4 regions of the Shewanella oncorhynchi genome follow, and region 4 is predicted to be linked to each of the others. Evidence: predicted binding sites of a transcription regulator. Region 4 holds the regulator's gene; each other region holds the start of a gene.
The links. The regulator sigma-54, encoded in region 4, starts transcription at its own class of promoters, with help from an activator protein. The targets are predictions, from matches to a motif close to GTTGGCACGNNNNTNGNNT.

Region 1 (6,043 bases), 850 kb from region 4:
TCTCGACGGTTGATGGTATTACTAAGTTGAATAAGGAAATCGTTAATTTAAACGGTGTTATGACATCAAGCCAAGCATTACAGGCATCAGGACTTGTTGGTCGCAAGGTGTTGATCCCAACTGATACAGGTAACATTTCAGCTGAAAGCCCAACAATAAAAGGTGTGATTAGCACGCCAGCTAAAATTCCTGAAGTTACTGTACGTGTTGAGGATGAGAAAGGCCAAGTTGTGACCACCTTTAAAGTTGATGGCAGTAAGGGGGGCAATGTCGATGTTAACTGGGATGGCCTCGATAAAGATGGAAACCCTGTAACCGCAGGTAACTATACGATCAAGGCGAGTGGTTTAATGGATGGGAAATCCCAAGAATTGCCAGTCTCGACCTATGCTCATGTGACCAGCGTTTCTCTCGGTACGGCCAGTACTGGCGCGATTCTTAACTTGAGAGGCGGTATGGGCATCAAGTTAACCGATGTGTTAGCTGTGTCTGAAACCTAAGTTTGCATAAAAGAATTTTTGCAGCATCCGAATTGGGCGTAAGTCGCTCATAAATGAATTGAGTCAAGTGTAGAGGTGAATTATGTCGTTTAACATTGCATTGAGTGGCATTTCTGCCGCGCAGAAAGATTTAAACACTACGGCGAATAACATTGCTAATGCGAACACCATTGGCTTTAAAGAGTCCCGTGCTGAATTTGCGGATGTTTACGCTAATTCTATTTTTTCAAATGCTAAAACTGCTGTCGGTGGTGGTGTTGCTACGAGTCAAGTGGCACAGCAATTCCATCAAGGTAGCTTACAGTTGACGAATAACTCCCTTGATATGGCGATTAAAGGTGGTGGCTTTTTCGTTACTGCCTCTGAACTGGGTACATTAGACCACTCGTTTACCCGTGCTGGAGCATTTAAGGTAGATAAAAATAATTACATGGTTGATTCTGCTGGTAATTATTTGCAAACTTTCCCAGTGGATAAAGATGGGAACTCGACATCAGTGAGTTTAACGACGGCTAAGCCGGTACAAATACCAGACACTGCAGGTAGCCCTGTAAAGACTGAGAATGTTACTTTACAAATGAACTTAAATGCTAAGGAAAGTGCACTCGACCCCGCGGCATTCGATCCTCTAGATGCAAAAACCTACAATAACGTTACATCAATGACAATTTATGACTCACTCGGTGAGCCACATATTATGACCACTTATTTTGTTAAGCCCAAAGATGGTTCGTACAATGGTGAGAACAATTGGGTGGCTTACTATGCTGTTGATGGAAAACAAGTCGATCTAGCCGGTCCTGCTGGTACTTATCAAACAGATACCACTGGCGATGGTACACCTGATGCAACGGGCACAGCTCAAACTGCTGGTGGTTGGAAAGGCTCTGTACTCAAGTTCAATTCAGTTGGTGTCTACACAGGTAGCGATCCTGCTATAGTCAAGACTGAGGCTTTAGGCGTCAGTGGTGCGGGTGTTTTAGGGGCTGGGGCCGATGGTACTCAAGATTTGACTGTGAAGTTTAATGCCCCAACGCAATATGCGGCTCCTTTTGGTGCAACTGAGTTGACGCAAGATGGTACGACTGTAGGCCGCTTAACTAACGTTGAAATCGGCGAAGATGGTTTAGTGACCGCGAGTTATTCTAATGGCTCAACCGTGCCTTTAGCACGGGTTGCTTTAGTTCGTTTTGCTAACGAACAAGGTTTAACGCAAGTGGGTAATACGTCGTGGAAAGCTAGTTTGAACTCAGGTCCAGCGTTAGCGGGTGAGGCAAATAGTGGAACTTTTGGTAGCATCAGTTCATCGGCGTTAGAGCAATCGAACATCGATTTAACTACTGAACTGGTCGATTTAATTTCGGCGCAGCGTAACTTCCAAGCGAACTCCCGTACCCTTGAAGTGAATAACACGCTGCAACAAACCGTATTACAAATCCGCTAATCATTACTTTATTTAACTAAGTGTTGCCGCCAATGGCAACACTTAGCCTTTATCCTGCTGTCAACTCACTTCATTTCCTTATTCTTCAATTTTATCAGTAAATTAAAATTAATTTTTATTGGCACGATGCTTGCTTTGATATCGTCATGTAGAAAATTTGACGGAGCAGTCTGTGGACAAATTCCTTTATGTCGCCATGAGTGGCGCTAAGCAAAATATGAATGAGCTGGCACTCCGTGCGAACAACTTAGCCAATGCTAATACCGATGGTTTTAAATCAGATATGGCGCAGGCCAGATCGATGCAAGCCTTCGGTGAAGGGTTGCCTTCAAGGGTGTTTGCGATGACAGAATCTCCGTCAGCTAATTTTCGCTCTGGTCCGATAAAAACCACTGGACGGGATCTCGATGTTGCCATTAAAGGCGATGGCTGGTTTGCCGTTCAGGCGAAAGATGGCAGTGAAGCTTATACCCGTTCAGGTAGTCTCAGTTTCGATGCGACGGGCATGTTGTATAACGACAGAGGCAATCCCGTGATGGGGGATGCTGGCCCGATAGTGCTGCCATTACCTATTGATAAAGTGTCAATTTCACAGGATGGCATAGTGTCTGTTCGCCCTCAAGGGGCGACTGCTGAAGTGATAGAAGAAGTGGCGAGATTGAAGTTAGTTAATCCCGGCAATGCGCAGATGATGCGTGGTGAAGATGGATTATTTCGACAAATGTCAGGTGAACCAGCACCAGCTGACCCTTTCGTCGCAGTTGAAAGTGGTGCCGTAGAGGGCAGTAACGTTAACCCTGTTGATGAAATGGTGTCTTTGATTGATCTTCAGCGCCAGTTTGAATTGCAAGTCAAGATGATGAAAACCGCGGAAGAGAATGATCGCGCTTCATCTTCATTAATGCGTATTAGTTAGGAGATAGATTATGCATCCGGCGTTATGGATTAGTAAAACTGGCTTAGACGCACAGCAAACTGATATTTCAGTGATTTCAAACAACGTAGCGAACGCTAGCACTGTGGGCTACAAAAAAAGCCGCGCAGTATTTGAAGATTTACTCTATCAAACAGTTAACCAAGCGGGTGGTGTTAGTGCTTCTAACACTAAGTTACCCAACGGATTAAACATAGGTGCGGGTACGAAAGTCGTCGCCACTCAAAAAATGTTTACTCAGGGTAACATGCTGACGACGGATAACTCGCTGGATCTTATGATTGAAGGTCCTGGATTTTTTGAAATCCAGCTCCCTGATGGAACCACTGCTTATACTCGAAATGGTCAGTTTACCTTAGACGATACGGGTCAGATTGTGACGCCAGGTTCTGGCTATTTGCTACAACCCGCGATCACTATTCCTGATAATGCGACCAGTATTACCGTTTCCGCGGAGGGCGAAGTTTCAGTAAAAACCCCAGGTACCGCTGAGAACCAAGTCGTGGGTCAGTTGACTATGACGGATTTTATTAATCCATCGGGTCTAGATCCTATGGGACAAAACTTATATACGGAAACTGGTGCGAGCGGCACGCCAATTCAAGGTACCGCTTCGTTAGATGGCATGGGTGCTATTCGTCAAGGCGCCTTAGAAACCTCTAATGTGAACGTGACCGAGGAACTGGTGAACCTTATCGAAAGTCAGCGCATTTACGAGATGAACTCAAAAGTGATTTCAGCGGTAGATCAGATGCTGTCTTATGTGACTCAGAATTTATAGAGGCAAACATCATGGCTAGATATCTTGTGTTGGCCGTCGCGTTATTGCTTGCAGCTTGTAGCTCGACGCAAAAGAAACCCCTTGCGGATGATCCCTTTTACGCGCCGGTATACCCAGAGGCACCGCCGACAAAAATTGCCGCAACTGGCTCTATTTATCAAGACAGCCAAGCATCTAGCTTGTATTCGGATATACGCGCCCACAAAGTCGGTGACATTATCACTATCGTATTGAAGGAATCGACTCAAGCTAAGAAGAGTGCAGGCAATCAGATCAAAAAAGGTTCAGACATGAGCTTAGATCCCATCTTTGCAGGTGGTAGTAATGTGTCCATTGGCGGAGTGCCAATTGATTTGCGTTACAAAGATAGCATGAACACTAAGCGTGAATCGGATGCGGATCAGAGCAATAGTCTAGATGGCAGCATCTCGGCAAACGTGATGCAAGTGCTAAACAACGGCAGCTTAGTGATCCGTGGTGAAAAATGGATTTCAATCAATAATGGTGATGAGTTTATTCGTGTCACTGGTCTCGTTCGTTCGCAGGACATTAAACCCGATAACACTGTCGATTCAACGCGAATGGCTAATGCCCGTATCCAATACAGTGGCACAGGCACTTTCGCAGATGCTCAAAAAGTGGGCTGGTTAAGCCAGTTCTTTATGAGCGACTGGTGGCCCTTCTAAGGAGTCGTATCATGAAATATAAACTGGTGTTAGCCGTTGCCATGCTAGTGTTTTCTCTACCTAGTCAGGCTGAACGAATTAAAGATATTGCCAATGTGCAAGGTGTGCGTAGTAACCAGTTGATTGGTTATGGCTTAGTGGTCGGTTTACCGGGAACGGGGGAAAAAACCAGTTATACCGAGCAGACCTTTATGACTATGCTCAAAAACTTTGGGATTAATCTTCCTGACAACGTCAAACCGAAAATTAAAAACGTTGCAGTGGTAGCCGTACACGCGGATATGCCTGCCTTTATCAAACCTGGTCAAGATCTTGACGTGACGGTATCTAGCTTAGGCGAAGCCAAAAGCTTACGCGGTGGCACCTTATTACAGACCTTTTTGAAAGGGGTAGACGGTAATGTGTATGCGATCGCCCAAGGTAGTTTAGTGGTGAGTGGTTTTAGTGCCGATGGTTTAGATGGTTCAAAGGTGATTCAAAATACGCCAACTGTAGGTCGTATACCGAATGGCGCAATTGTTGAGCGTAGTGTAGCTACCCCATTTTCAACTGGCGATTATTTGACGTTTAACCTACGTCGTTCGGATTTCTCTACTGCGCAGCGAATGGCCGATGCGATCAATGATCTATTAGGTCCTGATATGGCGCGTCCTTTAGATGCGACGTCTGTTCAGGTAACTGCTCCACGTGATGTATCACAACGGGTCTCCTTTTTAGCAACGCTTGAAAACCTTGATGTTGTTCCCGCAGAGGAATCTGCCAAAGTGATCGTTAATTCACGTACTGGAACCATAGTGGTTGGGCAAAACGTACGCTTACTCCCTGCGGCGATTACCCATGGCGGCATGACTGTCACGATTGCGGAGGCGACACAGGTTTCGCAGCCTAACGCGTTGGCAAATGGTCAAACAACCGTCACGAGTAATAGTACGATCACAGCGACAGAAAGTGACCGCCGTATGTTTATGTTTAATCCAGGCACTACGCTGGATGAGCTGGTTAGAGCGGTTAACTTAGTCGGCGCAGCCCCTTCAGATGTGTTAGCAATACTTGAAGCATTAAAAGTGGCAGGAGCTTTGCATGGTGAACTTATCATCATCTAATTTCTGTCGGGAAAATCATGGAAAAGCTTTCAAGTTCATCACATTTTCTTGACCTGGGCGGGCTAGATTCACTCCGCGCCCAGGCTCAGAAAGATGAGAAGGGCGCCTTGAAAAAGGTCGCCCAACAATTTGAAGGTATTTTCGTGCAAATGCTGATGAAAAGTATGCGCGATGCCAATGCGGTTTTTCAGTCTGATAGTCCACTCAATAGCCAATACACTCAGTTTTACGAGCAGATGCGCGATCAGCAGTTATCGGTCGATTTATCTGACAAAGGTGTATTGGGCCTTGCCGATATGATGGTGCAGCAACTCTCTCCCGAAACAAGTCATTTCACGCCTGCATCGGTATTGCGTGACGATGGTGGCATGAAAATGCTCCACGACGATAAAGCGCTTAATGTGCCTATGCAGAGTTCAGCCGCTCCTGTGGTTGAACCCACAGTTGTAAATCATGGTGTGCCGGCTGCTATCGCTCGGCCTGTATTTGAACCGGATAGAGCTGAAGATGCAAATTCATCAATGGACATTGATGCGCCTAATCGTTCACTGGCTATCGATACGCCTAAGCCGAGCTGGAGTGAACAATCACTTTC
Region 2 (6,043 bases), 1.2 Mb from region 4:
TACGCGCTGAGTAACGTGGGTTGTCGCGCGGTAATTTGTGCTGATAAGTTTAAATCCAGCAATTATCTTGAGATGCTATATGAATTGGCGCCTGAGCTAACTTCTTGCCCAGCGGGTAAATTACAAGCTAAAGCCGTACCTGAGCTTGAATTTGTGATCCGTATGGGCGCAGAGAAATCCGTCGGTATGTTGAATTTTGATGACTTGATCGTTGATGTGACCGCCGCTGACAGGATAATGCTCGAGAGTATTGCTAAGGAATTAAGCCCGTACGATGCGATTAATATCCAGTTTACCTCTGGCACGACGGGCAGCCCGAAAGGTGCGACCTTATCCCATCATAACATATTGAATAATGGCTATTTAGTCGCAGAGGCGATGAAGTTTACCTGTCACGATAAACTCTGTATTCCAGTGCCTTTATACCATTGTTTTGGCATGGTACTCGGCAGTTTAGTCTGCTTAGCCAAAGGCGCAACTGCTGTGTTCCCCGGAGAATCCTTCGATCCACTGACGACATTGCAAGTGATTGAGCAAGAGCGTTGCACCGCTTTGCATGGCGTACCGACCATGTTTATTGCCGAGTTGGAACACCCAGAATTTGCTCGTTTTGATTTGAGTTCCTTACGTACCGGCGTGATGGCGGGGGCAACTTGTCCTGAAGAAGTGATGCGACGTGTACAAAACCTGATGTATATGAAGGAAGTGCTGATTGGTTATGGACAGACCGAATGCAGTCCGCTCAATCACATTACTGAAATCGACTCACCCGTAGAGAAACGCGTGCTTACCGTTGGCCGTGCTTTACCCCATACCGAAGTGAAAATTGTCGATGAATTTGGCGAAGTGCTGCCAATTAATCAACCTGGCGAAGTCTGTAGTCGTGGTTATTGCATTATGCAGTGTTATTGGAATGATCCTGAGAAAACGGCGGCAACCATAGACAGTCAAGGCTGGCTACATTCGGGCGATATTGGCCAAATGGATGAGCAAGGTTATGTGCAAATTGTGGGGCGCATTAAAGATATGATTATTCGCGGCGGCGAGAATATTTATCCCCGTGAGATTGAAGAGAAACTTTACACCCATAAAGATGTGCAGGATGCGGCGGTCTTTGGCGTTCAAAGCGATAAATACGGCGAGGAAGTGTGTGCTTGGATCAAAGTCCGCTCAGGAGCCGCGATTACAGAGGCTGATATTCGTCATTTTCTCACCGAGAAATTCGCCTACTTTAAAGTGCCGCGCTACATCAAGTTTGTGGATCAGTATCCAATGACAGTGACGGGAAAAATTCAGAAATTCAAAATGCGCGAGCTGATGTATCAAGAGTTATATGAAGATATTAATGCTTAAGTGATGTGATTTTGCGAGTGCGCTTTTTTGACTTTCAAGCCGCGCAATGCGGCTTGAATTTTATTCTATCTAGCTATTTCGGTTAGCAGATAAACGAACAAGCTAATTGGCTAACGAAAAAGTTGGCGAGTCATACCATCAAGCCAAGCTACACTTTGAGTTAGCTTTCGCTGCTAATATCATTATTCTAATTGTAATAAAACTTCACTTCCCCGCTGTGGCTTGATGGCTATACTAAAACTAGTCATAAAATCTAACCAGTCATAAAATCTCGGCAGATAAAAACGAAAGCGTTAAGTTGTCGATGATGTAGTCGTAAATCCATGCAGGCAAAGGAGTACTAAATGGTTCGATGGCGTTCAATGCTCCTTGTGTATTGTCTTTCCTTTATGGGATTGAGCGTAGCTAAAGCGGATACCTTAATGCTCACTTCTTTACTTTGGCCGCCATATTCAGGAGAGCAATTAACGGAGCAGGGTGCCAGTATTGCCGTGGTACGGGCGGCGCTGAACGTTATGGGACACCAATTAGACGTGGATTTCTATCCGTGGAGCCGCGCTGTCAAACTTACGACTATGCCGAACTCTGACTACATAGGTTATTTTCCTGAATACTATGTAGAAACTGAAAAGTTTATTTTTTCAAAACCGATTGGCGAAAGTCCATTGGGGCTGGTGGAGCAAAAGTCCCATCCAGTAAGTTGGAATTATATTGAAGATCTTAATCGCTATACCTTAGGTGTGGTGAAAGATTATGTGAATACTCAGGCCTTAGATCGCATGATCGTTTCCGGTGTTCAGCGGACTGAAGCTGTGACTTCGGATGAGCATAATGTCAAAAAAGTTGCCGCGGGTCGGATTGATGCCGCGGTGATTGATGTCAACGTTTTGCACTATTTACTCAAGCAAAAGCCCTTACAGCCGCTGGCGACAAAGTTGCAAATCAATCGGCAAATTCTGGCGAATAAGCAGCTCTATATCGCGTTTCGTAATACAGAAGAGGGACGGCGTTGGCGAGATATTGTTGACCAAGGTTTAGCGCAGGTTGACGTAGAAACCATCATTGGAGAGCTACTTTATCGTGAAGACTAATGTAGGGTTTTAGGATAGTTTATTCTTTGTTTTACTCGCTATTTTTCCGCTTATTTCCCCGTAAAGTCACTTCTGATATGCAGTTTGTCATCATTTTGTCTTTGTTCACTATTAGTATCACTTTAACGGCATGAGTAGTTCTCTCATTTTATTGATTAAGGTGACATGAAGAAACTTCCTTTTGAGCTTCCATTTGAGTTAGATACGCTGCAGCAACTCATTGATACTCATCATCTTAAGTTGGATTATCAGATCCTTGCCGACATTCCATTCCGCCAAGAGCATTTCCCCCTTTACAGTGTTGAGTTAGGAGGTACAGATACGCCTTGTCCGACTGTGCTCTTTGTGGGTGGCGTGCACGGGGTTGAGCGTATTGGATCTCAAGTTATTTTGGCATTGTTGAACAGTTTGTTGCAGCGGCTTGTTTGGGATAAACACCTACAACAGATGTTAACGGGCCTGCGGTTAGCTTTTGTACCTGTAGTGAATCCTGTTGGGTTATTCATGGGAACGCGGGGCAATGGTAATCAAGTGGATTTGATGCGTAACGCTCCGATAGAATCCCGTGAAAAAGTGTCCTTTATGGTGGGAGGACAGCGTATATCGTCACGGCTGCCCTGGTATCGCGGTATTGGGGGAATGGAGCTGGAAACTGCGGGCTTAGTTGCCTATGTACAACAACTGTTGAGTCGCAGTACAAGTTTGATTTCGCTCGATGCCCACTCGGGATTTGGCTTGAGTGATCATATCTGGTTCCCCTACGCCCATACCCGTACCGCTTTCGAAAATGCCAATTATATTTTTCATCTAAAACAATTGTTTGAACAGAGTTATCCCCATCACGGCCATTATCGGTTGGCGCCACAGAGCCAGTTTTATCGCACTCATGGTGATATTTGGGATTATCTCTATCGCCAGCATCAAGTGGCAGATCCTTCTGCTCAGGTGCCATTTTTACCTTTGACATTAGAGATGGGATCTTGGGCATGGATAAAGAAGAATCCTAGACAAATATTTAATTTTGCTGGCTTTTTTAATCCACAAAAAACACATCGTCACCACAGGATTTTACGCAGGCATACAGTACTCATGCAATTTATGATGGAAGCGGCCTATGCCCAATCGTTAGAGCAGTTAACACCTGAACGTTTGACTGAGCTGACAGAGTGCGCACGGCATTATTGGTATCGGGAGTCTCAGTCATGACCACTTGGGTGTTATTAAGGGGATTAATGCGTGATCAGCGCCATTGGAATGGTTTCGATCAGCGTCTGCGACAAAAGGGATTGCGAGTGCTGACACCGGATCTTCCGGGCAATGGGACGCTATCCCACGAATTAAGTCCGCTTAAGATTGCCGATTATGCCCATGCCGTGTGGCAGCAATTGGATGAGCAGGTACAGGAAGGGGAGACTATTTATCTCCTCGGCTTGTCTATGGGCGGTATGTTGGCGCTGGAAATGGCATGCCAGCGACCTTGGCAGATAAGGCATGTCTTTGTATTAAACAGCAGTGCGGCGAATTTATCGTCTTGGTATCAAAGATTTAACCCGCTGAATGCATTGAAGGCTTTTTTCATGCGGGCTCGGGGTAACGCTTTACATCCAATCGAGTCGACTATAGTGCGTTTAACCAGTTTTCGTCATCGGCGAGATCGAGAGTTAATTGTCAAGTGGAGTGAGTTTCGCCGCGATACCACACCAAGTGGACGCAATTTATGGCGACAACTTTGGGCGGCTTTTCAATACCAATGTCCATTGACTGTGGAAGTGCCGATAACTGTGCTCTGCGGTGACCGTGATGCGCTGGTGAGTATGGCATCGAGTAAGGCGTTAGCATGGCATTTTTACACCGATTTGATTGTACTTGCTTATTGTGGTCACGATGCTGCTATAGATGCACCCGCAAAACTGGCGCATTATCTGTTGGACATTGTGGGGGCGACTAAGCCGCAAGCGCAGTTTTCTGCGGATAGCGAGTCTGCCAATACTCAATATGATTGCAATGATTTATTGGAGGAAGAAATAGCCTTAAACGAAGCGATATTTGCTGTATGGGATGACAAAGCGCTATCCACTCTTGAAACCAAATAATCGAGAGTGAATAGCGCAGTTAACGCATTGTCTTATTAAGCTTTAGCCACTACGGTTTGGCCTATCGGTGTGAGGCTGAGTAAAGCCAACTTAAGATGTTGTATCCCAAAGGGAATACCGATAATCGTCACAAAACAAGCTAAGGCGTGGACCAAATGCCCTATGGCTAACCAGATCCCAAACAGTAAGAACCAAATGATATTTCCTACCATGCCTAATGCACCTGTGCCTAAGTCTTCACGTCCAGTTAAGTGGCGACGGTTCATTTGTTCTTGGCCGAAGGGCCAAAAGGTCATTTCGCCGATAACAAAACAGGCGCGGCCGAAGGGAATACCAATGATACTGATAAAACACAGGATACCTGCAAGCCACCAAGCGAGTCCCATTACAAATCCGCCGAGTACAAACCAAGCTATGTTGAATATTAAGCGTAATACAGCCATTGAAAACTCCTTATGTTTACCCTGTTAGCCTTTATCGTTAGCTTCGATAAATTGAATATATGTCAATGTCTAAGCGATAACTATGCCAACTATTTAAATTATTCATAATCAATGGGTTAATTATATGTGTTCGAGATTCATGTGTCATTTTCACTAGTTTTTCGCCAAATTGATAATTTCTTAAGGGCGTAACAGGAAGGGCGGAGTTACACTAGCCTTCCCTTAACTGGTTTAAAAAACAGAGAATTTAATCGTTTGAGTAGCTTGATGTTTGCAAATTCCCCTGTCGATACATTTGCCTTTGCTGGCAGAGACATATTCCTAAAACGTGATGATTTACTGCATCCGGCGTTTAGTGGCAATAAAGCTCGCAAATTCGGCTATTTTTTAGATCATGAGTTTGCAGGCATCAGCAAGGTGATAGGTCATGGCTCGCCATTAGCTAACTCACTGTATTCATTGTCAAAATTGGCGAAGATGAAAGGCTGGCAATGTGATTTTTATGTAGATCATATTGCCAGTCAAGTGGTTAAATATCCTACGGGCAATTACGCTGCCGCTTTAGCGAATGGCGCTAATATTATCGATTTAAGTGTGTTAATAGCACAAAAGCAGGCGTGCACTCAGCCGCAATCTGAACCTCACGTTTTGTCAAATCTTAATGCTAGGCCTGACCCTACAGCGCAAGTGGGCGATGTGCGACTGAGTTGCCAAGATTATATCGAGGCTCAAGTACTCGTGAATGAGCCGACGGCGCTTTTTATCCCAGAGGGGGGGCGCTGTGCTTACGCCGAATACGGGATAAATAGATTGGCGCAAGAGATAGTACAGTTTGCGCAGGCGAATGGATTGGTTGATTTAACGGTGTTTTTACCTTCGGGGACGGGAACGACTGCGTTATTTTTAAATCAGTATTTTATCCGTCAGCAAACGGATATTCGTGTCGTGACTTGTGCCGTTGTCGGTGGCGATGATTATTTGCGCTTGCAATTTTCGTTGCTTAATACCAATACCAGTGAGCATCCACAGATTGTTAATGTCGGCAAGAAATATCATTTTGGTA
Region 3 (6,043 bases), 850 kb from region 4:
AGATTTAATATAATCCTGTCTGCTTGTCGGCTAACGACTTGGCCAAGTAATGGCCTGCAATTAAGTGTGCTGTCTAAATCTCGGGTAGCTTGCAATATTAATTGAGTAATACTTTTTCCATAGGAGGAACGCCAGAATCTATTACTGTTGGGAGCAATGATAGCCTGTTCTTCAAATTCCCATGGGGCCGATGTGCTGTAGCTTTTGCTCCAGACCTCTTCGCCACTGATCCCATGATAGAGGCTGAGTTTGAATTGAAATTGCCTTAGCGGAGCTTCATCCCAAAATCCTAAGAAGGTGGGTTGTACAGGCTCTATCGATATATCAATGATCTGCGGTTGAAGAATATATTGGCTGTCGGTAATTTCACTGAGCCAGCTTGGGAGTCGATAACCGCGAATATCCACTAGGTCTTGTTCAATATCGAGTCGCTCGTTAGCATGGATGTGACTAAAGCCAGTTGAAGAGTAATCTTCTATAGTGTTCCCTAACGCCTCTGAAATGACCTCTTCAAAGCCTGAAAGTTGTCCATATCTAAGCTGAGAACGATCTTTTATTTGTGTTTGAGGTATTAAAATAGCGGCCTTTAATTGGCCATTAGGACACTGTTGTGTTGGATCATCATTTAGATCGAGGCGTAGGGATACATATATTTTATTTCCCTGAATTTGCTCGCTTACGAGTTGGATGTTTATGGCTTGGGCGTTGCGATTTATCGCAAAGTTATTTTGTGTGAGGTTACCATTAGAGGTTTGTTGCTCGCTGGATATTTGAATACCTGTGCTTAAAGTCGCATAGCTAACAGCTTGATTAATTGCTTCTTCCCTTGCTTGAGCTGTATTACCATTGATAATAGTTGCTTCTCCGCTGGCTTCTATCCATTCGGCTCTGGTGGGCAAAGAAAGTAGTAAAAGGCTCAAAATGATGAGCGAAGCTGAACCTGGTATGTGCATCAATTCAATCCTTATCGCTAAGCTAATGGCGATATTACCAATCGAGCCAGTTTTCTGACTCTTAATCTAATATGTCAATAAAGCAAATTTCGTGCCTGAGTATGAGAACTTTTGATAAAGTTTCCATTGTTACAGTCGATATACTGCGTAATAGAAGAATATTGTCGGACTGAGGTTAATATTGGTCCAAAGATTGCTGGTTTTTGTTACTCATTAAAAATTTGAAGCTTAGAAAGTGAGTCACTTGACTGCCAATGCACCCATAGATGAGGTAAATCCAATGCTAAAGCGTGTGATTATTCCCTTAACATTGATAATGTTAGGTGGATGTGTAGCTAAACCGGTTACACCGCCCAAACCGAGTTTAGTGGATGGCAATGGGTTGCCGCCAACGGCAGTGATTAACCATTTAGCACAGCGAATAGTGACTGAGCTCGTTAAGCAAAATGATGCTCTGCGTTCTGATCAACCTATCGTAGTTGCAACACCTGTATTAGTGGGTGATTTGAATGGCACTAATGCGTTAGCGCAACAGTTACAGCAAGGATTAATGACATCGCTCCATAGCTTTCAGTTTAATGTGGTGGATTTAAACTTAGCTGATGGCTTGAGAGTCACATCTGACGGGGATTTTATTTTGACGCGAGATTGGCAAAAATTGTCGAAAGATCTTCCTGTTGAGCATCTTGTCGTTTCGACTATGAGCGTAGTAACCAATGGTATGGCGATCAATACTCGGATTGTGAACATTAGTAACAATCGCGTGGTATCGGCATCTCAAACTTTTGTGACTCAAAAAGAGTTGGCAAACTACATGCAGCCTTCGGAGCAAATTGTGTCACAAAATGGCATCTTATATCGTCAGGCGAGTCCAGGTATGAATGAAGTGCGTGTTTTAGGAGATGGAAAATGAAACGCTACCTTTTAGTTATTGTGGCGCTAATGCTAACTGGCTGCGCTGCTAAAGATAGATATGTGCAATGGGAAGATGTGCCGCCGCCGAGTTTTCCTAAGTTAACGGCTATAGGATATGCGCCGTTAGCGACTCAACCGGCTAAAGAGCAATCACAAAGAGTGTTGATGGCTATGCAGGCATCAAAAATTGTGGCTTATCGTGAATTAGCGGAACAAGTTTATGGGCAGAAAATAACGGCAAACAGCAGTGTCAGTGATTGGATGTTGACGGACGATAATGTCAAAGCGTCAGTTTCTGGTGTGATCCGCGGTGCACGAGTCGTTAAGAGTTATCCAGCAGGCGAGCATTATGTCACTGAGTTAGAACTTGATTTTTCACAGGTTTGGGCGCTTTATCAACAACAGAGCCGTCCACAACGAGTGAAGGAAGTGACGTATTTCTAGCGTTATTGAATGTATGTTCAACAGCATGTATTGAGCCGCGTATTTACGCGGCTTTTCTTTTTGTACAAGACATTAATATCTAATCAGAGCTTAGAAAAGGGAATGCTAAGTGGGAGTGATGCGCTTGTTAGGCCTTTAAATCATTGCCTAAACTTGAGATAGTCGAGGTCTTGCCTTTATCGTTATAGGTGAGGCTGGAGGCGTTTCTGCTGGCTTGTAAAGCTTGAGCAAAGCGATTTAAACTCGCTAAATTCATCTCAATTAAACTGGCATTTTGTTCGTTTAATTCTTTGCATTCAGTCAATGCGTCTTTGATCTCGGCCATTTTATGCACGAGTTCGACTTGCTGAGTGAGTAGCGATTTATCACTGTGTTTTGCCAGAATATCATCATTAGTCTTTAGTTCTTTCAGACATTGCGATTTTTCGTTAGCAAGGGAAAGCAGTAAATCGGCGTTTTGGTCAACCAAAGCGCCTTTTTCCTTGAGTATGATTTGCTTAAGAACAGCCAAATGGGCGTGTTGTAGATCTACCAGTTTAGCTATTTCAGTCATAGTTACTCTTTATTTAAGTCATTAAGTTCGGCTTCAAAACTTGCAATATTGGCAGCCAACTTTTCAGGGTCAATTTTATAGCGACCTTCGGCAATAGCTTGTTTGATTTCTGCTACTTTCTTTTGATCAACTTCAGGAAGGCTAGCCATTTTAGTCTGAGCTCCTTGAAGTTGTTGTGCCTGAGCCGTAATGACCACTGAGTCGCTTCTCTGTGGTGTTGTTGATTTTGTTGCAACTTGAGCAGATTGATCGCTGCTCGTTTTCGTTGCGCCTGAACGAACTTGCGCAGTCGTTGCAGTGTTGAGTTTGCTAATATCAATTGCCATTTTAGGCTCCAGCGTCGTGTGTACGGGATTTCTTAACTGGGGTATCGGCAGCTTACAAAAAAGCTTTAGATTATTTTACATTCTTACTTCAACTTCGCCAATGCCTGTGACTATAGCATCTAGTTCTTTGTTTGAACTGCTATTTTTGACTCTGATCCGATCACCTTTATTGCCATCTTGTAGGGCTTCGCCCACTGTTTTGAGCTCGAATGAGCCAGAACGAACGTAGATAGATACCGAATCATTTTTACAAACGAAGCATAAGTTGTTGCTTAATATGGGATTATCTTTTGCTACTCGTCGTTTTACTCGCACGCCAGCCAATTTACTCGGATCATCGAATTCGGCACCTCTCAAGCTATTTTGTTCAATGTAACGGACTTCTACTTGACTAGGAGAGATGAGTTCGCCTGGTGCTAAGATTTCGGTTGAGACAACAACGGGGAATAAGATATCCACCCGAACCGAGATATAGATTTGCCAAGGGTAAGCTAAGTCTTGCGTATCACAGCTGACTTTTAAGGTGTTATTACGGCTAATTTCCCTATCGCTAGCCAGTTCAACTTTCATTGGAGACGAACATTGTGACGGCAGCATTCTTGCGTCAACCATCTGTGGCGAAATATTTACTTTGGCATTTTCTGGAACAGATATTTTTTCTGAAATAAGCGCTTTAGCTAATTCTGAGATTGCCGATACGGTGGGGACAATAGGCTCTGCACTCGCAAAAGCGGGCATGAAGAGGGTGAAAAGACTAAAAAAACAGACTAAATTTACTTTCATAATGAAGAGACTAGCTTGTAACGCCAGAATGCACCTATACTTTTATTAAGTTCGAAGCTGACCACTGTAATAATAATTTGCATCACTGTCAGAAGATTGACTCAGTTTCGACTATGTTTATCGATAGATAAGACGTAAGCAATTAATATGCCTATACTCAACTGAGTTATAGGGCCGAACATAAACAGAACAACAAGGCAGAGTTATGTCGAGTATTCTTGATTCAGTCAACAAACGAACCCAGCTCGTTGGACAAAACCGTTTAGAATTGCTGCTTTTTAAATTAAACGGTCGTCAACGGTTTGGGATTAACGTGTTTAAGGTGAAAGAAGTACTGCAGTGTCCACCACTGACCACTTTGCCTAAACTTAATCCTTATGTGAAGGGTGTTGCTCATATTCGTGGAACAACCATTTCAGTGATTGATTTGAGTGCGGCAACAGGGGGAAAACCTTTAGCGAGCACTGAAAACTGTTTCATCATTATTTCTGAATATAACCGCAGCGTTCAAGGCTTCTTGGTCAGTTCTGTTGAGCGGATCATCAACATGAATTGGGAAGCGATTATGCCTCCGCCGCAAGGTGCTGGCCGTTATTCTTATCTGACAGCTGTGACTGAAATTGAAGGTGAATTAGTTGAAATTCTCGATGTGGAAAAAATCTTAGATGAGATTTCACCGGTTAAAACAGCTATCAGTGAAGAAGCCAATGAAAAACTGACCCTCGACAGAACTCAGCATTATCATATTATGGTTATTGATGATTCTGCCGTGGCGCGTAAACAAATTATTCGTTCACTCGAGTCATTGAATTTACAAATTGATACCGCAAAAGATGGTCGCGAAGCATTAGACAAGCTTAAAGAGATCGCCAAAGAGATGGATAATGTGGCCGATGAGATCCCCCTCATTATCTCTGATATTGAGATGCCTGAAATGGATGGCTACACCCTGACCGCTGAAATCCGAGATGATCCTAAGCTTAAGCATATTAAAGTGGTACTGCACACATCGTTAAGTGGTGTATTCAATCAGGCAATGGTTCAAAAAGTGGGGGCTAATGACTTTATCGCTAAGTTTAATCCCGACGAATTGGCCGCTGCTGTGAATAAGCATTTAAGTTTGTAATTGCTGTAGGTTAGTACCTAGATACGCTTTACGCTATAATCTCGACTTTATAACATGATGGTTTCGCACTGATTTTGGTGCTTGCTATAGGATTTAGGATGTGAATGTGCCAAATAAATCACTCGCTGAGGCTGAATATAATCAATTTAGGTTGTTCTTAGAGCAACACAGCGGCATCGTACTGGGTGAAAATAAGCAATATCTTGTGCGCAGTCGTCTTGCTCCTTTGATGGGCAAATATAACCTGCCATCCTTATCTGATGTGGTTAAGCATTCGATGAAGCCTACTGAGCGTGCGCTCAGAGCTGAAGTGATCGATGCTATGACGACCAATGAAACCCTTTGGTTCCGTGATCGTTATCCATTTGAGTTGTTGAATAATGTCCTACTACCAGAATACAGTCGTCTGGGGCGTCCGCTTAAAATTTGGTCTGCGGCTTGCTCGTCAGGCCAAGAGCCATACTCATTGGCTATGACTATTCTTGAGTATCAACAGAAGAAGCCTGGTGCCTTGGCTGGTAGTGCTTCGATTCAAGCAACGGATTTATCTCCTTCCATGTTGGAACGCTGTAAAAATGCCGAGTACGATAGTTTGGCATTAGCGCGTGGTTTATCTGAAGAACGTAAGCGTCAGTTTTTTGATGCATTACCTTCTGGCAATATGAAGTTAAAGGATAATGTGAAGCGGTTGGTGAACTTTAGAGCGCATAATTTGCTTGAGAGTTATAGTCTGCTTGGCAAGTTCGACATTATCTTTTGCCGCAATGTGCTGATTTATTTTGCACCAGAGGCAAAGGCAAAAATTTTGCGGCAATTCGCTGCCGCTCTCAATCCCAAAGGGATTTTATTTCTCGGTGCATCAGAATCTATCGCTGGTTTAACGGACGAGTTTGATATGGTTCGTTGTAACCCTGGCATTTATTACCAGAAAAAGACTTAACTC
Region 4 (6,043 bases):
TATATCGGCTAGTCGACCATGTGGAATGGCGATGCCGTTACCTATACCTGTGCTCCCCATCTTTTCGCGCGCCACTAGGCTTTCGAATATCTCTTGAGATGAGAGGGTCGGGTACTGGGCAGCGACTAAGTCGCTGATGAGTTCCAGTACCTTTTTCTTGCTGCCCGGAGTGGCGCAGGTAGTGCACTCCGGCCGCAGTATGGTACAAAGTTCCATTATTAGTGTTTTGTTAACTTCTCTTTGTGTTTAATAACCTGACGGTCAAGCTTGTCAATCAGGGCGTCTATAGCGGCATACATGTCAGCATGCTCTGAAGTAGCAAAAACTTCACCACCTATGAGGTTTATTCTCGCTTCAGCAATTTGTTGCATTTTCTCAACATTGAGCACAACGTGCACATTATTGATCTGTTCGAAATGGCGTTCAAGTTTTGAAAACTTTTCTTCTACATATGCACGTAACGATTCGGTAATTTCGACATGGTGTCCACTTAGGTTTATTTGCATAGAAACGTCCTCCGATATCCACTGTAGGTTATAAACTTTTACGCTGATTAGAAGGTGGAATAAGCATAGCCTCTCGGTACTTCGCAATGGTTCTGCGGGCTACGTTGATCCCTTGTTCTGCCAGAAGTTGTGCCATCTTGCTATCGCTTAATGGTTTTTTCTGGTTTTCCGCTGCCACCAGTTTCTTTATAAAGGCTCTGATTGCTGTGGATGAGCACTCACCACCATCGTCAGTACCGACGTGGCTAGAGAAGAAGTATTTTAGTTCAAAAAGTCCCTTAGGGGTATGCATGTATTTTTGAGTTGTGACCCGTGAGATGGTGGACTCATGCATTTCTACCGCTTCGGCAATATCGTTAAGCACCATAGGCTTCATGGCTTCTTCACCGTACTCAAAGAAACCTTGCTGATATTGCACTATGCAATTAGCAACTTTAAGCAAAGTGTCGTTACGGCTTTCTAGACTCTTAATAAACCATTTAGCCTCTTGCAGATGGCCGCGAATAAATTGGCTATCGGCTTGGTTTTTTGTGCTGCGTGCCATAGAAGCATAATGTTGATTTACATTGATTTTGGGCATGCAGTCAGGATTAAGCTCAACGACCCAGCGGCCATTTTTCTTCGACACAGACACATCTGGGATAACGTATTCGTCATTATTGGGCGTGATCAACAAACCTGGGCGAGGATTGAGGGTTTGGATGAGTGCTATACCATCCCTTAATTCATCTTCTTTTAATTTAGTCTTACGCATCAATAACCTAAAATCACGGGCGGCGATCAGATCTAAATGATCTTTGATCAGCATGCGGGCGTTTTCTAGGTTGGGAGTATCAGCGGCGAAATGCGACAGTTGGATCAGCAGGCATTCACTTAAATCGCGTGCAGCAACGCCTATGGGATCAAAATGCTGAATGCGCTTGAGTACGGCTTCGACTTCGTCAAGCTCAACTTCAGGATTGCCCATGGCTTCGAGAATTTCTTCAGTGCTTTGGGTGAGATAGCCCTGATCGTCGATGGCATCAATAATGGCGGTGGCAATGGCTAAATCGGTTTCAGAAAACGGCGTGAGGTTTTTTTGCCATTCTAAGTGTTCGTACAAACCTTCACTGGTCTCACCTTGGAAGGGCATATCGTCTTCACGACTGCCGCCGGGGCCTGAGTTTGGGGAGGCGGTAAACACTTCATCCCATGTGGTGTCCATGGGGAGCTCATCGGGCATGGATTCTTTGGTTAGCGACTCTGCCGTGTCTATGGTGGAGCTGTCTTTTTCTGGTGGCAGAGTGCTAGATTCACTGAAATCCGTATCGGATAGCGTTTGGTTTACAGGGGTTTTAGTGGCGTCGAATTGATCCTCTTCCAGCTCGAGAAGGGGATTAGAATCTAATGCTTGCTGGATCTCTTGCTGCAGTTCTAATGACGACAGTTGCAACAGACGTATAGCCTGTTGTAATTGTGGCGTCATGGTTAACTGTTGACCCAGTTTGAGCTGGAGTGACGCTTTCATGTTACCGCTGATCCCTACGTTATTATTGTTGGATGAGGTCGCTTATTATCATTTTGAGTGAAGCCCAATGGCGGTATAAATTGCCTCCATTGGCTTCGCTCGATTAACTATAGCCTGAATTGTTCACCTAAGTACACAGCCCTAACTTGCTGATTGTCTAAGATCTCTGCTGGAGTTCCTTCGGCAATCAGGTTTCCGTGACTCACAATATAAGCATGTTCACATACATCTAATGTCTCGCGGACATTATGGTCTGTGATCAGTACGCCAAGGCCGCGACTTTTGAGTTGTTCGATAATCTTCTTGATGTCGATAACCGAAATAGGATCGACGCCAGCAAACGGTTCATCGAGCAAAATGAACTTAGGATTAGCGGCTAAAGCCCGCGCAATTTCGACGCGACGACGTTCGCCACCCGACAATGACATGCCTTGGCTGTCACGGATGTGGGTGATATGAAACTCTTCGAGCAGATGTTCTAGTTCTTCTTCTCGTTCTTCATTTTTAAGTTCTTTACGAGTTTGCAGTACGGCCATGATGTTGTCATGAACAGTTAGCTTACGAAAGATACTGGCTTCTTGCGGTAAGTAACCTATGCCTTTGCGGGCACGCAGATGCATAGGATCTGCGGTTAAATCATCATCGTCGATAAAGATATGTCCCTTATCGCTCTTCACTAGCCCGACAACCATGTAAAAGGTCGTGGTTTTACCTGCACCGTTTGGACCGAGTAGGCCAACGACTTGACCGGTTTTTACCGTCAGACTGACGTCTTTAACCACTTGGCGACTCTTGTAACTTTTCGCCAGATTTTGTGCTCTTAAGGTGATTTGGGTCATTTAGAGTCCTGCTTTTTTACAGGTTTATCCGCCGGAGCGTCTGATTTAGCATCATCTTGATAGTTTTCAGGCTGAATAATAGTGATCACGCGATCGTCACCACTGCCAGTACTCTCGGCCATCAATTTCTGTTGAATCATGTTATAGCGGATTAAATTGCCTGTAACTTGGCTACCCGCTTGATCTAATGACGCCATACCTTTCAGTGTTAAGGTGCGGCTTGCCATATCGTAACGAATTTCTTTCGCGCTAGCCGATGCAGGACGGCCATCGTCTAATATTTGGCTATACGTAGCAGGGTTACCTGTGGCGACCAAAGTTTTGCTATTTTCACCTTCAGCGGAAAATGCACGCAGTTCATTTGCTTGGATTTTTATTGAGCCTTGGGTAACTTCAACCGGACCAAAGAAAATGATCTGGTTGTTTTTGATATCCGCAGTTTGGCTCACAGCTTTAATTTTGACTTCTTGCTTTAAGTCGCCGACTTTCGCGAAAGCACTCATGCTCATAATTAGCATTAGGCTGGCAAGTAATACGTTATTTTGCTTCATATGTTCCTACTACCTGACTGGTCAATTGCACTTCTTGCGCGTTGAGGTCGGCATAAAGGCCTTGGCCTTGAATATTAAAATCTTTCCCTGTGACGTAAATGGTACGGTCAGAGGTCATTATCATAGTGTTGAGATCGAGTTCCAGATAACTGGTGGACAAGGTCTGAATCGGTTCTTCTGGGCTAATGGCATCGATAATAACATTATTTTCTAATACAACCTTGCCAGTTTCCTTGTTTAGCTTGCCCTGATCTGCCCTGAGTTGCCATTGTGCTTTACCTTGGTCTGGATAAACAAGATAAACAGGTTGAGTAAAGAAAGTTTGATTCGTTGAATCATAATGTTCCATGTGTTTCGCCGTCACACGGCTATTCACTAGTCCTTGCTCATTGAACTCAACACTGCGCAGATCTTCAACGATGAAATCTGGGGTATTTTGATCTTTTACTCTGTTATCGGAATCACCGCTGTGTTTGTTCTGGACCTGCCAGTAAAGCGCTAGTGCAGTTCCAAAAAAAGCGATAATCGCGAGTGTCACACGACTCATATACTCATTCCATGGGCCGAAGTGAATTTATTTTGACTTAGGAGTAACAGATCTGTGAGTTCACGCAGTGCACCGTGGCCACCATTGAGCGTAGTCACAAAATGGGCGTGTTGGCGTACATAGGGGTGGCCGTCAGCAACACTGACCGCTAAACCGACGACATTCATCACGGGGAGATCGACAATATCATCACCGATATAAGCCACTTCTTCTGGGGTGACACCATAAAGTGCGAGCAATGCTTCATAGGGCTCGAACTTATTGTCTACGCCTTGGTAAATATGGGTAACACCAAGGGCTGTCATACGGTTTTCAACGATTTTGGATTGACGTCCTGTGATCACGGCGAGGTTGAAACCGCTGGTGAGTAGTGAGCGCACGCCATAACCGTCACGGGTATGGAAGGCTTTGAGCTCTTCGCCACTATTGCTCAAGTAAATACGGCCGTCGGAAAACACCCCATCGACGTCACAAATCAACAGTTTAATCTTTTGCGCGCGTTGCCACACATCATCACTGATTGGGCCGTAAAATCCTTGCTGTGGCATTAAATGACTCCTGCTTTAACCATGTCTAGCATGTTAAGAGCGCCGATAGGATGGCGGTCTTTATCAATAACAATTAATCCGTTGATGTTTTTTGAGTCCATCACTTGCAGCGCTTGGGCGGCCAATACATTATCCGTGATCGTCACGCAGTTACGGGTCATCACATCGGCAATGGGCGTCGTGCGTAAATTCACTTCGGCATCAATAACGCGGCGTAAATCACCGTCGGTGAAGATACCAACCAGCTTGCGCTGATCATCAATAATCGCCGTCATGCCTAAGCCTTTCTTGGAGATTTCGTACAGAGCTTCTGTGATGCAAATATCGTGGTTAACGAGCGGTAAGTCATCACCGCTGTGCATGACATCGCAGACTTTTAACAATAACTTGCGTCCTAAAGCTCCGCCAGGATGGGACATAGCAAAATCATCACGGGTAAAGCCTTTCGCTTGTAGTAGCGCAATGGCGATGGCATCGCCCATCACTAAGGTCGCGGTAGTGCTCGACGTTGGGGCAAGTCCAAGTGGGCAAGCCTCTTCTGGGACTTCGATACATAAATGCACTTTAGATAATCGCGCCATATTCGATTCGGGTTTACCCGTTACCGCAATAACAGGCACGCCCATACGTTGGATGACCGGCATTAAGGTGAGGATTTCGCTCGACTCACCAGAATTAGAAATCGCTAAAATCACATCGTTATCGGCTAGTACACCGAGATCGCCGTGGCTGGCTTCACCCGGATGCACAAAAAAGGCGGGCGTTCCTGTGCTGGCGAGGGTGGCAGAAATCTTATTACCGATATGGCCCGATTTGCCCATGCCCATGACAATCACTTTGCCTGTGCAGTTAAGGATCAACTCGCAAGCTTCTGCAAATTCAGCCGAATCAACATATTGATAAAGATTGTCTAGGGCTGACTTTTCAATGTCGATAACTTTACAGCCCCATTGGCGCAGTTGTGATTTGTCTACCATGTCTATCTCTCTTTTTGCATTGTCTTTGTCGCCCCATTGATGGGATTGGAATAGCACAATTTGGTACGCGATAAAGATGATATGTAATAGGCTTTCTGCCAAGTTTTAGTTTGTTTTCAGACGATTTAGCTTATGTCTTGTTGTGGTGAATTCCCTAAAACAACAAAACAATTGCGGCAGGCTAGAGCGATTGATCCGACTCGTCAAGTTCAGCTGCGGCAGCTATTCATGCACAATAACCTGTTTAGCGGTCGAAGGTCTTGAGCAATATCATCGTCTTTGTCGTTTATTTCAATGGATTTATCCCGTATCGCGGCGGGTATTACCGCACGGGATGCCTCTATTTCACACTCGTATATCGACGCATCGCACCTAAAAGTGGACGAAGAGCGAGCTAAGTGCGAACGAATTAGCCAATATCGCCAATTCTGCAACTAGGTTGAAAACATTAAGTAACATTTTACCTGTGCAGAGTGAAAACTTAGGGCGCATTTTCGCTGTAAATGAGGCAAATTGAAAGTATCGCAGGGCGATAGTGTCGATTCGGTTGTAGGTTAAAGCGCAATTA

Region 1: a site for sigma-54 is predicted at 2,062-2,080, ahead of flgF (flagellar basal-body rod protein FlgF). Genes of this name have one in related genera too.
Region 2: a site for sigma-54 is predicted at 5,052-5,070, ahead of RA178_RS08910 (YccF domain-containing protein). Genes of this name have one in related genera too.
Region 3: a site for sigma-54 is predicted at 4,111-4,129, ahead of flgA (flagellar basal body P-ring formation chaperone FlgA). Genes of this name have one in related genera too.

The regions. Positions count from the first base shown of each region.
Region 1 is NZ_CP132914.1:1,592,110-1,598,152, forward strand. Features, by position in the region: gene flgD (flagellar hook assembly protein FlgD) at 1-500, shown strand, start outside; gene flgE (flagellar hook protein FlgE) at 583-1,944, shown strand; gene flgF (flagellar basal-body rod protein FlgF) at 2,117-2,860, shown strand; gene flgG (flagellar basal-body rod protein FlgG) at 2,871-3,659, shown strand; gene flgH (flagellar basal body L-ring protein FlgH) at 3,671-4,345, shown strand; gene RA178_RS07260 (flagellar basal body P-ring protein FlgI) at 4,357-5,448, shown strand; gene flgJ (flagellar assembly peptidoglycan hydrolase FlgJ) at 5,466-6,043, shown strand, end outside.
Region 2 is NZ_CP132914.1:1,978,257-1,984,299, forward strand. Features, by position in the region: gene RA178_RS08890 (AMP-binding protein) at 1-1,353, shown strand, start outside; gene RA178_RS08895 (substrate-binding periplasmic protein) at 1,698-2,444, shown strand; gene RA178_RS08900 (M14 family metallopeptidase) at 2,610-3,650, shown strand; gene RA178_RS08905 (alpha/beta fold hydrolase) at 3,647-4,537, shown strand; gene RA178_RS08910 (YccF domain-containing protein) at 4,573-4,980, opposite strand; gene RA178_RS08915 (pyridoxal-phosphate dependent enzyme) at 5,248-6,043, shown strand, end outside.
Region 3 is NZ_CP132914.1:1,584,811-1,590,853, forward strand. Features, by position in the region: gene RA178_RS07185 (flagellar assembly protein FlgT) at 1-953, opposite strand, end outside; gene RA178_RS07190 (FlgO family outer membrane protein) at 1,234-1,866, shown strand; gene RA178_RS07195 (LPP20 family lipoprotein) at 1,863-2,312, shown strand; gene RA178_RS07200 (flagella synthesis protein FlgN) at 2,440-2,865, opposite strand; gene flgM (flagellar biosynthesis anti-sigma factor FlgM) at 2,868-3,191, opposite strand; gene flgA (flagellar basal body P-ring formation chaperone FlgA) at 3,267-3,974, opposite strand; gene RA178_RS07215 (chemotaxis protein CheV) at 4,180-5,100, shown strand; gene RA178_RS07220 (CheR family methyltransferase) at 5,201-6,040, shown strand.
Region 4 is NZ_CP132914.1:737,268-743,310, forward strand. Features, by position in the region: gene ptsN (PTS IIA-like nitrogen regulatory protein PtsN) at 1-216, opposite strand, end outside; gene hpf (ribosome hibernation promoting factor) at 219-506, opposite strand; gene RA178_RS03360 (RNA polymerase factor sigma-54) at 535-2,013, opposite strand; gene lptB (LPS export ABC transporter ATP-binding protein) at 2,121-2,852, opposite strand; gene lptA (lipopolysaccharide transport periplasmic protein LptA) at 2,849-3,403, opposite strand; gene lptC (LPS export ABC transporter periplasmic protein LptC) at 3,390-3,950, opposite strand; gene kdsC (3-deoxy-manno-octulosonate-8-phosphatase KdsC) at 3,947-4,498, opposite strand; gene RA178_RS03385 (KpsF/GutQ family sugar-phosphate isomerase) at 4,498-5,475, opposite strand; gene RA178_RS03390 (hypothetical protein) at 5,755-5,913, shown strand.